4 regions of the Methylobacterium sp. 77 genome follow, and region 1 is predicted to be linked to each of the others. Evidence: predicted binding sites of a transcription regulator. Region 1 holds the regulator's gene; each other region holds the start of a gene.
The links. Region 1 encodes LexA, which represses DNA repair genes until DNA is damaged. Its sites were predicted from a motif close to TGTTCNNNNTGTGTTCNG; they were not measured.

Region 1 (3,344 bases):
CTCGCGCTCGCCGCATTGATCGCGCTGGCGCGCGAGCCGGACGGGCTTCTCGGTCCGAGCTTCCAGATGTCCTTCGGCGCGGTCGCCGGCCTCATCGCCTGCGCAGGGGCTCTCAACCGCGTGATGCCGCAACGAGAAGGAAGCGGCCCGTTCGGCCGCGCATTCCGCTTCGTCATCGTCGCGATCACCGGCACATTGGCGACGACCCTTGTCGCCCAGATCGCGACCGCTCCCTTCGCCACCTACCATTTCCAGACCGTCCAGCCCTTCGGCATCGTCGGCAATGCCCTGACCCTTCCCCTCGTCTCCCTCGCGGTGATGCCGGCCGCGGTCCTCGGCATCCTCGCCTATCCCTTCGCGCTCGATCAGCCGGTCTGGTGGCTGATGGGGCTCGCGGTGCGCGGGATGCTGACGATCTCCGGGTGGATCAGCGGGTTCGGCCACGCCACGCTCGTCGTCCCGGCCTTCGGCAGCGCGGCGCTGTGCCTGCTCGCCGTCGCCCTGCTGCTGCTGACGCTTCCCGTCTCGCGCCTGCGCTGGATCGGTCTCGCTCCGGCAGCTTTCGGCCTCCTGCTCGCCGCGACGCCGCAACGCTACGATCTCTACGTCGATCGCGAGGGGGCGGGTGCCGCATTGCGCGATCGGGACGGCCGCCTGACGATCCTCGGCAAGCCACCGGATTTCGTGCTGGAGCAATGGCTCAAGGCGGATGGTGATTCCCGCAAAGCCCGCGACGTGACCGCCTCGACGGCGAGCCGATGCGATGCCGTCGGCTGCACCATCTCCGTGGAGCCCGGTCGTGTCGTCGCCCTGGTCAAGGACAAACGGGCCTTCGCGGAGGATTGCGCGCGCGCCACCGTCATCATCGCCCGCCGGGACGCGCCGCCGGGCTGCCGGGCGAGCCTCGTCATCGACAGAGCGTTCCTGGCTGCGCGAGGGGCGACGGCTCTGCGCTTCGAGCCGGATGGCCCGGTCGCGACATCGGCCCGCGAACCCGGTTCCGCCCCGCCCTGGCGACAGGCCGTCGCGGACCCGCCCTCGACGCCCTCGACGATGTCAAAGCCGGTGGACCTTCCGAAACCTTCAATCCCATCCGAGGAGGACGAGAGCGAGCCGCCGGCGGATCCGCTCCCGGATCGGCTTCAGTAGCGACGCACCAGACTGACGAGGCGGCCCTGGATCTGAACGCGGTCGGGACCCAGAACCCGGGTTTCGTAGGCAGGGTTCGCGGCCTCCAGAGCGATAGAGGAACCGCGGCGACGCAGGCGCTTGAGCGTCGCTTCCTCGTCATCGATCAGGGCGACGACGATATCGCCGGTATTGGCGGTGTCCTGCTTCTTGATGACCACCAGATCGCCGTCGAGGATACCCGCCTCGATCATCGAATCGCCGCGGACCTCCAGGGCGTAATGCTCGCCGCCGGACAGAAAATCGGGTGACAGCGTCACCGAATGGCTCTGGTTCTGAATCGCCGAGATCGGTGTACCGGCCGCGATGCGACCCATGACCGGGATCGTGATCGCCCGTCCGCTCTCATCCTGCGCCTGCGCCATCGGCTGGCGCATCGGCGGCGCCGCCTTGGACCGGCCCCCTTCCACCACGCTCGGTGTGAAGCGGCGAACCTCGCCCGTCTGGACGGGACGTTGAGCGGGAGCGCTGGTCATGCTCTCCGGCAACCGGATCACCTCAATGGCCCTGGCCCGGTTCGGCAGCCGCCGCAGAAAGCCACGCTCTTCCAACGCCGTGATCAGCCGGTGGATGCCGGATTTCGACTTCAGATCGAGCGCGTCCTTCATCTCATCGAACGAAGGCGGAACGCCGCTCTCCTGCATCCGTTGCTGGATGAATTGGAGAAGTTCCAGCTGCTTACGCGTCAACATACTGATCACTCTTCCACTGAAGCCAACGGCCGCGGCTAACGCCCATCGAAACAAAACACGAACACGGTAGACGTTCCGCAAGTGTTCTGCAAGGGTTCCGTTAACTTAGCTTTGGGGCGGTGGTCGAAGGTGAGAGGTGGTCCGGGGAATCAGAACAGTCGATCGAGCGGAACTCCGGCCTGACAGCGGCCGAGATGGTCGTGGTTCGGGCGGCGGGGTGAGAGAGGAAGCATGCCAGATCCCTCCGGGCCGCCGAAGTGACGGTTACTCCGCCCAACTGGCTGAGCAGGTCAACGCGACCAAGTTAACCCGGCATGTTGCCGTCACTTCAATTCGGACCATAAAGAGGCTTCTCACGGGGGCTGCGGTGACAACCGCGCATTCCAATGATGGCTGGTTTTGGCCTATACGTCCCTGCACTGCCTGCCATAGGTCTCAGTGCCGCTCGGGCTTCCGCGATGTAAATGGCAGAAAGAGCCGGTAGCCAGCCGTTGCGGCCGGGTCGCGATCGTTAGAGCAGCCGAGGCCAATTCTGCCTACCTGTGGTCGCGCATGGACAAGCAGGCGATCTTGTGGACGGCGCCGTAAGAGACGGCAGCCATAACGTTGCATCTCTGCTGAGAGACGGGAGGTTTCCCTTGATAGAAGTGCGTTTCTAGCGACACCGTAAGAATCACGGCGTGAACACTGCTCGCGACCAGATACATCGTCTGGATCTTCACGTTGAGCTTAGTACTCACGTCCCGTCACTGCAGACAAACCCCTTCCCCGTCAAAATCAAACGGCCTCGAGATCGCCGCGTAACTGGGGCAGGGTCAGATGCGCGCTAGTAGATGGATTGCCAGTAGGGCAATAGTAGTCTCTCAGCGCCGTACCTGACGAACCTCAGCGCAAATCCGCCAAGCCTCAAGCGCTTTGCAGTGGAGGCTTCACGCTGATCCGAGCGATGCTTCGAACGATGGACAATACCGCGCGCTTATATTGATCGTCATCGATCGAAGCATAGGAACGCAGGATCTCAATAGCGCCCGGCTCGGCTAAGAAACGGAAGATCTCGATCTGCTCGTCAGGTTCTTGCTCGCCGAAAAGGGCGGAGACCGGGACTTTAAGCGTATCTGCTAATTGTTGCAGACGACTGCTACCGATGCGGTTCGTCCCCTTCTCATACTTTTGAATTTGTTGGAATGTGATGCCGACAGCGGTGCCCAAAGCCGTCTGTGACATCCCTCTAGCTTTGCGCAGTGCAGCAAGACGAGCGCCAACTTCTCGATCGATGTCAGAGGTGATTCGGAGAGCCACAACTAGCCTCTATCCACATAAATAAAAACTAACATAGATTACGGGCACAAGTTCAAAATCGAGAACATTTGTGATGAGACGCTGCCTCTGTTATTAGAAAACTTTTAGGCAATATGGAAGCGTCATTTGCATCAAAAGACGCTTTAATGAGCACGGATGTTGTTT
Region 2 (3,344 bases), 2.0 Mb from region 1:
CCTTTTTTCATGTGGGGCTCGACCTGTCAGGTCACTATCGCCGGCGTTGCTCGTCTCTCCGCATCGGCATGGCATCGATGGTCGCGAACAGACGCTCTACAGGGATCGGCTCCCGTTCCGACAGTTTCGGTTCACCGTCCTTGCCGACCAGAACCACACGAAATTCTTCGGCGGAAACACCAAACCGACGTCGAATCCGATCCGCTTCGGCGGTTTTACCGACCGCCTCCACCACGACGAGGTCGCGTTCCGCGTAATCCGCTCGTCGCGCCAGCGCTTCGCGTTTTTGAACATCGATTCGCGGGTCGCTGCGCTCTGGGGCCGCGATGACGAGGACACGGGAAGTCCAGCGATAGGCGGAGAGTGGGTCTTTAGCGGAAGCCGGCGACATGAAGCCGGGCAGGCCGGCCACCGCAAAGAGAAGAAGAGGGCGGATCATCGAGGTATTCCAATGGTTGAGTGAGAAGCCCGGCATCCGGTGACCAACGCCGCTCGCCGCATCGAGTGCCGTGAGTGTTCGGTTCTCCTCCGGGAATGCCCTCGTTCGATCAGCCTCGCCGGATTGTCCTCGGATCTTCGAACGCCATCTCACCGGATCCGTCACCTCAAACGGAGCGTCAGACCATGGTCGCCGTGAACCGCCGCATCGTCCTCGCCTCCCGCCCACACGGAGAGCCGACGGAAGCGCATTTCCGCCTCACAGAGAGTCGTCCGCCGACGCCGGGAGACGGGGAAGTGCTGCTGCGCAATCGCATCCTCTCCCTCGACCCCTACATGCGCGGGCGGATGAGCGCGGCGAAATCCTATGCCGAGCCCGTCGCCATCGGCGAGACCATGGTCGGCGCCACCGTCTCGGACGTGGTCGCCTCGCATCATCCGGATTTCCGCGAGGGCGATGTCGTCACGGCTTTCGGGGGCTGGCAGGAATTCGCGGTCTCCGATGGACGCGGCCTGCGCAAGCTCGATCCGGCCGCCGCGCCGGTCAGCACCGCCCTCGGCGTGCTCGGAATGCCGGGCATGACCGCCTATACCGGCCTCCTCAGCATCGGCCAGCCAAAGGCTGGCGAGACCGTCGTCGTGGCCGCTGCCGCCGGACCTGTGGGCTCCCTGGTCGGTCAGATCGCCAAGCTGAAAGGCGCTCGGGCCGTCGGCATCGCCGGAGGACCGGAGAAATGCGCCTACCTGACCGAAACGCTCGGCTTCGACGCCGCCGTCGACCATCGGACCGACGACCTGCCAGCGGCGCTGGCCGCTGCCTGCCCCGACGGAATCGACGTGTATTTCGAGAATGTCGGCGGCGCGGTGTTCGATGCCGTCCTCCCGCTCCTCAACGACTTCGCCCGCGTACCCGTCTGCGGCCTCGTCTCGGGCTACAGCCTGACCGAACTACCGTCCGGGCCGGACCGCAGCCCGGTCCTCATGCGCAACATCCTGACCAAGCGGCTGACGCTGCGCGGGTTCATCGTCTGGGATTTCGCCGATCAGGAAGAGGAATTCCTCAGCGAGGTCGGCACGTGGCTGAGGGACGGCAAAGTCACGCACAGGGAGGACATCGTGGAGGGCCTGGACGCGGCGCCGGAGGCGTTCATCGGGCTGCTGAAAGGGCGCAATTTCGGCAAGATGCTGGCCCGCATCGCCTGAGCGCCAACCTGCCAATCCTCGCGCAAGATCTGCCGATCCTTGCACGAGATATGGAACAAAGATAGAACATGTGAACTGTGATCGGTGGGGAAAAACCCGCCCCACCGATTGCCGGCCGACAGGCCAAAGCCCATGAAGGGGCAACGGGACGGACGGCATGTGAGGCCCTCCGTCGGTGAGATCGATCGAGAGGAGAGCGGCATGGCCGGCAGCGTCAACAAGGTGATTTTGGTGGGCAATCTCGGGCGCGATCCCGAGACCCGGCGCCTCGCCTCCGGCGATCCCGTGGTCAATCTCCGCATCGCCACATCCGAGTCCTGGAAGGACAAGATGTCGGGCGAGCGCAAGGAGAAGACCGAGTGGCACTCGGTGGTGATCTACAACGAGAACCTCGCCCGCGTGGCCGAGCAGTATCTGCGCAAGGGCTCGAAGGTCTATATCGAGGGCCAGCTCCAGACCCGGAAATGGGCGGACCAGTCCGGCGTCGAGAAATACACCACCGAGGTGGTTCTCCAGCGTTTCCGTGGCGAACTCACGCTGCTCGACGGCCGCGGCGGCGGTGAGATGGGCGCCGACGAAGAGGGCGGCGGTCAGATCAGCCGTGGCGGCGATTACGGCGGTGGCCGTGGCGGAGATCGCGGCGGCGACAGGGGTGGCGATCGCGGCGGAGAGTATGGCGGCGGCCGCTCCTCGGGCGGGGAGCGCCGTCCGGCGGCGGCGAGTTCGACGAAGCCGAATTACGATCTCGACGACGATATCCCATTCTAGGTTTTCGGCGATCCTGCCCGATCCGGTGCGAGTTCGACGGGACTTGGCGCTTCCTTAACCATGCTTGCGCCAAGAATGCTCCGCACGTGTCGATATCCGTCTGACGACGGACGCGACGCGGGATCAAGCGGAGCGATCGATGAGCCAACACACCGAGACCTTGGTCATCGGCGCAGGACCGGCCGGATTGACGGCCGGCTACCTGCTGTCGAAGCACGGGCGCGATGTGGTGGTGCTGGAACGCGACCCGCGTCAGGTCGGCGGCATCAGCCGCACCGTCTCGCATAACGGCTTCCTGTTCGATATCGGCGGACACCGCTTCTTCTCGAAATCGAAGGCGGTGGTCGACCTCTGGGACGAACTCCTGCCCGACGATTTCATCGACAGGCCCCGCCTGTCGCGGATTTTCTACAAGGGCAAGTACTACGCCTATCCGCTCAAAGCCTTCGAGGCCCTGCGCAACCTCGGCCTGATACAGAGCACCGCCTGCGTCCTGTCCTATCTCTATGCCCGCGCCCGGCCGATCCCGGAGCCGAAGAGCTTTCACGACTGGGTCCGCAATCAGTTCGGCGAACGTCTGTTCTCGATCTTCTTCAAGACTTACACCGAGAAGGTGTGGGGCATGTCCTGCGACGCCATTTCGGCCGATTGGGCGGCCCAGCGCATCAAGGGCCTCGACCTCGGTTCGGCGATCCGCGATGGTCTGGCGCGTTCCCTCGGCCTGAAGGCCAAGGCGAAGCCTGGCGAGCCGGTGATCAAGACCCTCATCGAATCCTTCCGTTACCCGCGCCGGGGGCCGGGCATGGTCTGGGAAGCGGCTGCCGCGAAGATCGAGGCGCAAGGGGGGCGGGTTATCCTCGACAGGGGCGTCGACGGGCTGAGCTTCGATGCCGCGACCGGCATCTGGACGGTCTCAGCGATCCGGGGCGACGGCA
Region 3 (3,344 bases), 2.2 Mb from region 1:
TCGAGGAAGGCCGACCGGATCTCGTTGACGCCGCTCATCGTGAATTGACTCTGTCGTGGGCTTTGGGCGGTCGTGACGATCACCCGGGGCTTCTTCGTGGCTTGCGTCCTCATAAGGAGGCCGGACCGTCGAGTCACGCCCGGTACTCTACGGTCGGTTTCGCTTTCTGCATCGCGCAGGCTAGGAACGGGCCGCCGCGTCCATTCTGCACCCCACCGATGGACCCCGAGGATCGGCCTTCCGAGGATCGCCCCATATGCCGGTTGAAATTCGTCTTCTCGCCTGGTCTTGCCTGCTCGGCCTCATCCACATCATCGTCGCCGCCGGCAGCGCCTTGCCCCAGCGAGGGGGGCTCGCCTGGAATACCAGCAATCGCGAGGGGAATGCGCCGGACCTCACCGGAGCCGCGTCGCGCCTCGAGAAGGCGTCGAAGAACTTCTTCGAGACGTTCCCGATCTTCGCGGCGCTGGTGCTCGCCTGCGCCGTCACCGGACGGCACAACACGGCGGTGGTGCTCGGCGCCTATCTCTACTTCTTCGCACGCCTGATCTACCTGCCGGTCTTCGGCTTCGGCATCCCGAAGCTGCGCACCGCCGTCTGGAGCGTGGCGATCGTCGGCATCCTGTTCGTGCTGTGGGGCCTGTTCATCAAGATCCTGCCCTATAGCGGCTGAGACCGGACCTCGATGGGCCTGTCCGATAGATCGGGCCCATCGAGACTTGGTATCCGCACCGGGACGGTGTGAACGCGAAAGAGGCCGCCGCGACGATCCGCGGCGGCCTCTTCGATTCGATCCCGGTCGGACGATCGGTCCGACGCGATTAAGCCTCGCCTTCATCCAGATCGTCGGCCGTGGGCTTGGCGGTCTCCAGGATCTTATCCGCGAGCAGCCCGGAATTCTGCCGGATCGCGGCTTCGATCTTGTTGGCGATCTCGGGGTTGTCGCGCAGGAAACCCTTCGAATTCTCGCGGCCCTGGCCGAGGCGCTGGCTCGCATAGGAGAACCAGGCGCCGGATTTCTCGACGATCCCGGCCTTCACCCCGAGATCGATCAATTCGCCGACCTTCGAGACGCCCTCGCCGAACATGATGTCGAACTCGACCTGCTTGAACGGCGGGGCGACCTTGTTCTTCACCACCTTGACGCGGACCTGGTTGCCGATGGCCTCATCGCGATCCTTGAGGGTCGAGATGCGGCGGATGTCGAGACGGACCGAGGCGTAGAACTTCAGCGCGTTGCCGCCCGTCGTCGTCTCGGGCGAGCCGTACATGACGCCGATCTTCATCCGGATCTGGTTGATGAAGATGACCATGCATTTGGAACGCGAGATCGAGCCGGTGAGCTTGCGCAGGGCTTGGCTCATCAGGCGGGCCTGAAGTCCGGGCTGGCTGTCGCCCATCTCACCCTCGATTTCGGCGCGGGGCGTCAGCGCCGCCACCGAATCGACCACGAGCACGTCGATGGCGCCCGAGCGAACCAGCGTGTCGGTGATCTCCAAGGCCTGCTCGCCGGTATCGGGCTGCGAGATCAGGAGGTCGTCGAGCTGCACGCCGAGCTTGCGCGCATAGACCGGGTCGAGGGCATGCTCCGCGTCGACGAAGGCGCAGACGCCGCCCTTCTTCTGGGCCTCGGCGATGGTGTGGAGGGCGAGGGTGGTCTTGCCCGAGGATTCAGGGCCGTAGATCTCGATCACGCGGCCGCGCGGCAGGCCGCCGACGCCGAGGGCGATGTCGAGCCCGAGCGAACCGGTGGAGATGGTCTCCACCTCCGCCACCTTGTCGTTCTTGCCGAGCCGCATGATCGAGCCCTTGCCGAAAGCACGCTCGATCTGGGACAGCGCGGCATCGATCGCCTTCGCCTTGTCCTTGTCCACCATCGGGGAATCCACAACTTTCAGCGCGGGCTGGGCCATTCGTCGGCATCCTTATGCATGGGGAGAGCTCAAGGCTCAATGCGCCTCGGATGCGAATGATGTACTTGTTTTGTTCTCATTACGCAAGGTCTGGAGCCGCGATTTTCCCGCATCCGGAGAGGTGACGCCGCCCTTATCGGGCGATCGTCTCCTTCACCGTCTCGACGAGCTGCTTGAGGCTGAAGGGCTTGGGCAGGAAGTTGAAATCCTCGCCCTCGGGCAGGTTCTTGCGGAACGCGTCCTCGGCATAGCCGGAGACGAAGATCACCTTCAGGTCGGGGCGGTGCTTGCGCAGCTCGCGCAGCAGCGTCGGGCCGTCCATTTCCGGCATCACCACATCCGACACCACCAGATCGATGGGCTGGTCGGCATCGCTGATGAGCGCCAATGCGTCGAGGCCTGAGGCCGCCTCCAGAACCGTGTATCCGCGCGCCGACAGGGCCCGGCTGTTGACCGCGCGAACCGGGTCCTCGTCCTCCACCAGCAGGATCACGCCCTGGCCGGTATGGTCGGGCGAGGGCTTGCGCGGCGCGGTTCTGTCGGAGCCTGCCGGGCGTTCCAGTTCCGGTGTCGCCTTGAGGCGGTTGGCGGCGATCTCGGCGCTGTTCTGCCCGGAGGCGGGCAGCAGGGCGGTGTCGGCGGCGGGCTCGGCGGCCGGCTCGTGGCGCGGCAGGTAGATGCGGAAGGCCGTGCCCTTGCCGACGACCGACTGCACGTCGATGGTGCCGCCGCTCTGCTTGATGATGCCGAAGACCGTGGACAGGCCGAGGCCGGTGCCCTTGCCGATGTCCTTGGTGGTGAAGAACGGCTCGAAGATCTTCTCCATCACGTCGGGCGGGATGCCCTCGCCGGTATCGAGCACCTCGATCAGGACGTGATCGCCGGCCGGTGCGCCGGATTGCGGCTCGCCGTTCTCCAGGCCCTGCAGGATGTTGGCGGTGCGGATCAGCAGGCGGCCGCCATTCGGCATCGCGTCGCGGGCATTGACCGCGAGGTTCACGATCACCTGCTCGAACTGGTTCACGTCGGCTTTGGTCGGCCAGATGTCGCGGCCATGCTTGAGGTCGAGGTCGACCCGCTCGCCCAGCAGGCGCTTCAGCAGCAGGGTCAGGTCGGACAGCGCCTCGCCGACATTCATCACCTCGGGGCGCAGGGTCTGGCGCCGCGAGAAGGCCAGCAGCTGACGCACCAGGCTCGCGGCCCGGTTGGCGTTCTGCTTGATCTGCATGATGTCCTGGAACGCCGGGTCGGTCGGCCTGTGGCTCGCGAGCAGCAGGTCGGAATAGCCGATGATGGCCTGGAGGACGTTGTTGAAGTCGTGCGCGATGCCGCCGGCGAGCTGGCCGACCGTATCCATCTTCTGGGTCTGGGCGATCTGCTGTTCGAGCTGGCGCTGGGCCGTTGTGTCGAGGGCGTAGAGAATGACCCGCT
Region 4 (3,344 bases), 730 kb from region 1:
AGGGCAGGCCGAGCTGGACGAAGCGGTCCTCGATCTCGCGCATCTGGGCCGAGATGCGCACGAGCACCGCGATTTCGGACAGGGGATGCTGCCTGGCCTGCAGGCTCTCGATGGATTCGCCGAGCTGGCGCGCCTCCTCCTCGGAATCCCAGGCGCCGGACACCGTCACCTTCTCGCCGGGGACGTCCTCGGTACGCAGGGTCTTGCCGAGGCGGCCCTCGTTCTTGGCGATGAGCCCCGAGGCGGCGGAAAGGATGTGTCCGGTGGAGCGATAGTTGCGCTCCAGCCTCACCACGGTGGCGCCGGGAAAGTCGTGCTCGAAGCGCAGGATGTTGTCGACCTCGGCCCCGCGCCAGCCGTAGATCGACTGGTCGTCGTCGCCGACGCAGGCGACGTTGCGGTGCCCCTGCGCCAGGAGGCGCAGCCAGAGATACTGGGCGACGTTGGTGTCCTGATACTCGTCCACCAGGATGTAGCGGAAGCGCTGCTGGTAATTCGCCAGCACGTCCGGGTTCTCGCGCCACAGTTTGAGGCAGAGCAGCAGGAGATCGCCGAAATCGGCGGCATTCAGGGTCAGGAGACGGGCCTGATAGGCGGTATAGAGCGCGCCGCCCTTGCCGAACGCGAAGGCCCCCGCCTCACCGGGAGGCACCTGCTCGGGCAGGAGGCCGCGGTTCTTCCACCCGTCGATGGCCGAGGACAGGGCGCGGGCCGGCCAGCGCTTCTCGTCGATGTTCTGGTCGACGATGACCTGCTTCATCAGGCGCAGCTGATCGTCCATGCCGAGGATGGTGAAATCGGATTTCAGCCCCACCATTTCGGCGTGCCGGCGCAAGATCTTGGTGCCGATGGAATGGAAGGTGCCGAGCCACGGCATCCCCTCTCCCGCCGGGCCGATGAGCGCGCCGATGCGGTGCTTCATCTCGCGGGCGGCCTTGTTGGTGAAGGTCACCGACAGGATGTCATAGGGCCGCGCCTTGGCCGTCGAGACGAGGTGGGCGATTCGCGTGGTGAGCACCCGCGTCTTGCCGGTACCCGCGCCCGCGAGGACGAGGACCGGCCCTTCCGTCGTCTCGACGGCGCGGCGCTGCTCGGGGTTCAGCCCTTCGAGATAGGGCGAGCCCTGCGGCCTGAGGGAGGCCATGGCGCGGGCGGCGATGGAGCTCTGCGCGGCCTCGGCCGCCACGCCGGAGGCCGGCGCCGGCACAGGAGCCACTGCCGCGTCGGGATGCTGTTTCATGCTGCTTCCCTGGACCAAAACGCGAACGGCGTCGAGGGTTGGGACAAAAGGCCGGGCTCGAACGGCCACTCGGCGCGGAACCACGGTTTCCTCTCGGGCGTCGTCTCACCATACCGTGAACACCATCAATCGAGGACGTTCCATGCGTACCGCCCTATCCGCCGTCTCGATCCTCACCGTGGCCGCCGGCCTCGGTCTGTCCCCCGCCATGGCCCAGTCCCCCGGCACACGGTCGCTGAACGAGACCAACGACCGCCTGGCGACCCAGAGCGAGATTCGCGGCGTCCGGCATCAGCAGCAATTCGAGAACAACCAGATCCGGATGCAGATGCAGCGCAACGAGGTCACCCGGCCGGCCCCGATCGGGTCCGGCATCACGCCGCGACGCTGACCGGAGAACGCCGGGCGCTCGCCCGGCATTTGTTGACCATGACATTCGGCCCTGGCGCGAAGCCGGGGCCGTTGTGCTATGCCGCATGGCGTGGGGGCACGACCGGGCACGACGTCCGGTGAGACGACGTGCCCGCCCCATGGCAGGCCCCGAGACCGGGCCGGAGCGAGGCGGAAACCAAGACGGTGCGAGACATCCTGACCGCGCTGGCGGGCGCCGTCATCCTGATCCTCGTCGCGGCCCTCGCGGTCCCGCCCCTCGTGGCCTGGGAGAGTTACCGCACGCTGGTGGACCGGACGATCGGGACATCCCTCGGTCTCGATGCACGCACCGAAGGCCGGATCGCCGTCAGGCTCCTGCCCTCGCCGCAACTGAGCGTCGATCGCCTGCGCATCGGCGGACAGGCCGACAAGCCGGCCCTCGACCTCACGCTCGTCAAGGCCGAGATCGGTCTCACGCCGCTGCTGACGGGGGAGATCCGCTTCACCGAAACCCGGATCGGGCGCGCCGAGATCACGCTGCCGATCAGCGAGGACGACGCGGTGCGCCTGCCCGCCGACCTCTACCAGACCCTCGCCGCCCAGGATCTCGCGGTCGAGGATCTGAACATCGGACAGGTCATCCTGACCACCGTCGTGCCGCAGAGCGGCCGCACCGATCAGGTCCGGGCCGAGACGGTGCACCTCTCCGCGCCTCGCCTCCTCGGGCCCTGGCGGATCGAGGGCCTGTCCGGCACGGTGCCCTTCCGCATCGCCACCGGCGAGCCCCTGGAGGACGGCAGCGTCGCCGTGAAGTTCTCGGGCGGCGGCGATACCCATCCGCGCTTCGAGGCCGATACCCGCATCAGGCTCGAACCGATGGTCGGCGAGCCCTCCACGCAAGGGAGCGCCCTCCGCGCGATGATCCCGAAGGCGGAAGGGTCGGCGCGAATCGTGGTCGGGCCGCCGGTCCAGGTGGCGGGCGCCTATCTGCCGTTCTCCATCGGCGGCACCTTCAAGGCGCGCGGCCCCGTGGTGCGGTTCTCCGACGTGAAGGCCGAGATCGATCCCGGCGGCCAGGCCATGCGCCTCGGCGGCACCGGGCGGATCGACCTGCGCGCCTGGAGAGCGGCGCTGACGCTGGAGGCGCGCCGCCTCGACCTCGACGCCTTCCTGCTCTCCACGGGCGGTCAGGCCCTGCTCGCGCGCGGGATGCCCCGGGCCGGCTCCGAATTGCCGATGATGGTCGATCTCGACCTCGGCCTCGACAGCATCGCCCTCGGTCTCGACGAATGGACCGGTCTCCGGCTGTCCGGCACGTTCGACCGGACGGGGGGGCTCGCTCTCCGGCGCTTTGCGGTGACGACCCCGGGCGACGCCGCCCTCACCGCCTCCGGCGACATCGACACGCAGCCGGCCCTGCGGTTCACCGGCACCGTCTCTCTCGACGCCGCGGCCTCGGACGGGTTCGGCCGCTACCTGCGCAAGTTCGGCCTCGGCGGCCCGGCCATCGCGGTGATGGACGGACGCCCGATCCAGGCGACGGCGGACCTCTCAAGCGCAAGCCCCGCGCTGTCGCTGCGCAATCTCCGTCTCTCCCTCGGCGAGGCGCGGATCACCGGAAATGCCCGCTACACCCAGGCGGAGCCGGGCGGACGCGGGCGCTTCGACGCCCAGCTCTCGGCGCAGGGCATCGACGTCGCCACCCTGCCCGCCTTCGGCAGCGTGCTCTCCG

Region 2: the regulator LexA is predicted to act here: its motif matches at 1,693-1,710, upstream of ssb (single-stranded DNA-binding protein).
Region 3: the regulator LexA is predicted to act here: its motif matches at 1,974-1,991, upstream of recA (recombinase RecA).
Region 4: the regulator LexA is predicted to act here: its motif matches at 1,251-1,268, upstream of A3OK_RS0115445 (UvrD-helicase domain-containing protein).

Annotation. Positions count from the first base shown of each region.
Region 1 covers NZ_KB910516.1:2,526,509-2,529,852, reverse strand. The annotation lists gene A3OK_RS0111990 (ComEC/Rec2 family competence protein) at 1-1,149, shown strand, start outside; gene lexA (transcriptional repressor LexA) at 1,143-1,880, opposite strand; gene A3OK_RS0111975 (helix-turn-helix transcriptional regulator) at 2,787-3,179, opposite strand.
Region 2 covers NZ_KB910516.1:484,754-488,097, forward strand. The annotation lists gene A3OK_RS0102260 (DUF4174 domain-containing protein) at 35-439, opposite strand; gene A3OK_RS0102265 (NADP-dependent oxidoreductase) at 625-1,641, shown strand; gene ssb (single-stranded DNA-binding protein) at 1,843-2,409, shown strand; gene A3OK_RS0102275 (NAD(P)/FAD-dependent oxidoreductase) at 2,549-3,344, shown strand, end outside.
Region 3 covers NZ_KB910516.1:344,311-347,654, reverse strand. The annotation lists gene alaS (alanine--tRNA ligase) at 1-38, opposite strand, end outside; gene A3OK_RS0101580 (MAPEG family protein) at 257-673, shown strand; gene recA (recombinase RecA) at 822-1,913, opposite strand; gene A3OK_RS0101565 (response regulator) at 2,047-3,344, opposite strand, start outside.
Region 4 covers NZ_KB910516.1:3,251,715-3,255,058, forward strand. The annotation lists gene A3OK_RS0115445 (UvrD-helicase domain-containing protein) at 1-1,240, opposite strand, end outside; gene A3OK_RS0115450 (hypothetical protein) at 1,383-1,631, shown strand; gene A3OK_RS0115455 (AsmA family protein) at 1,817-3,344, shown strand, end outside.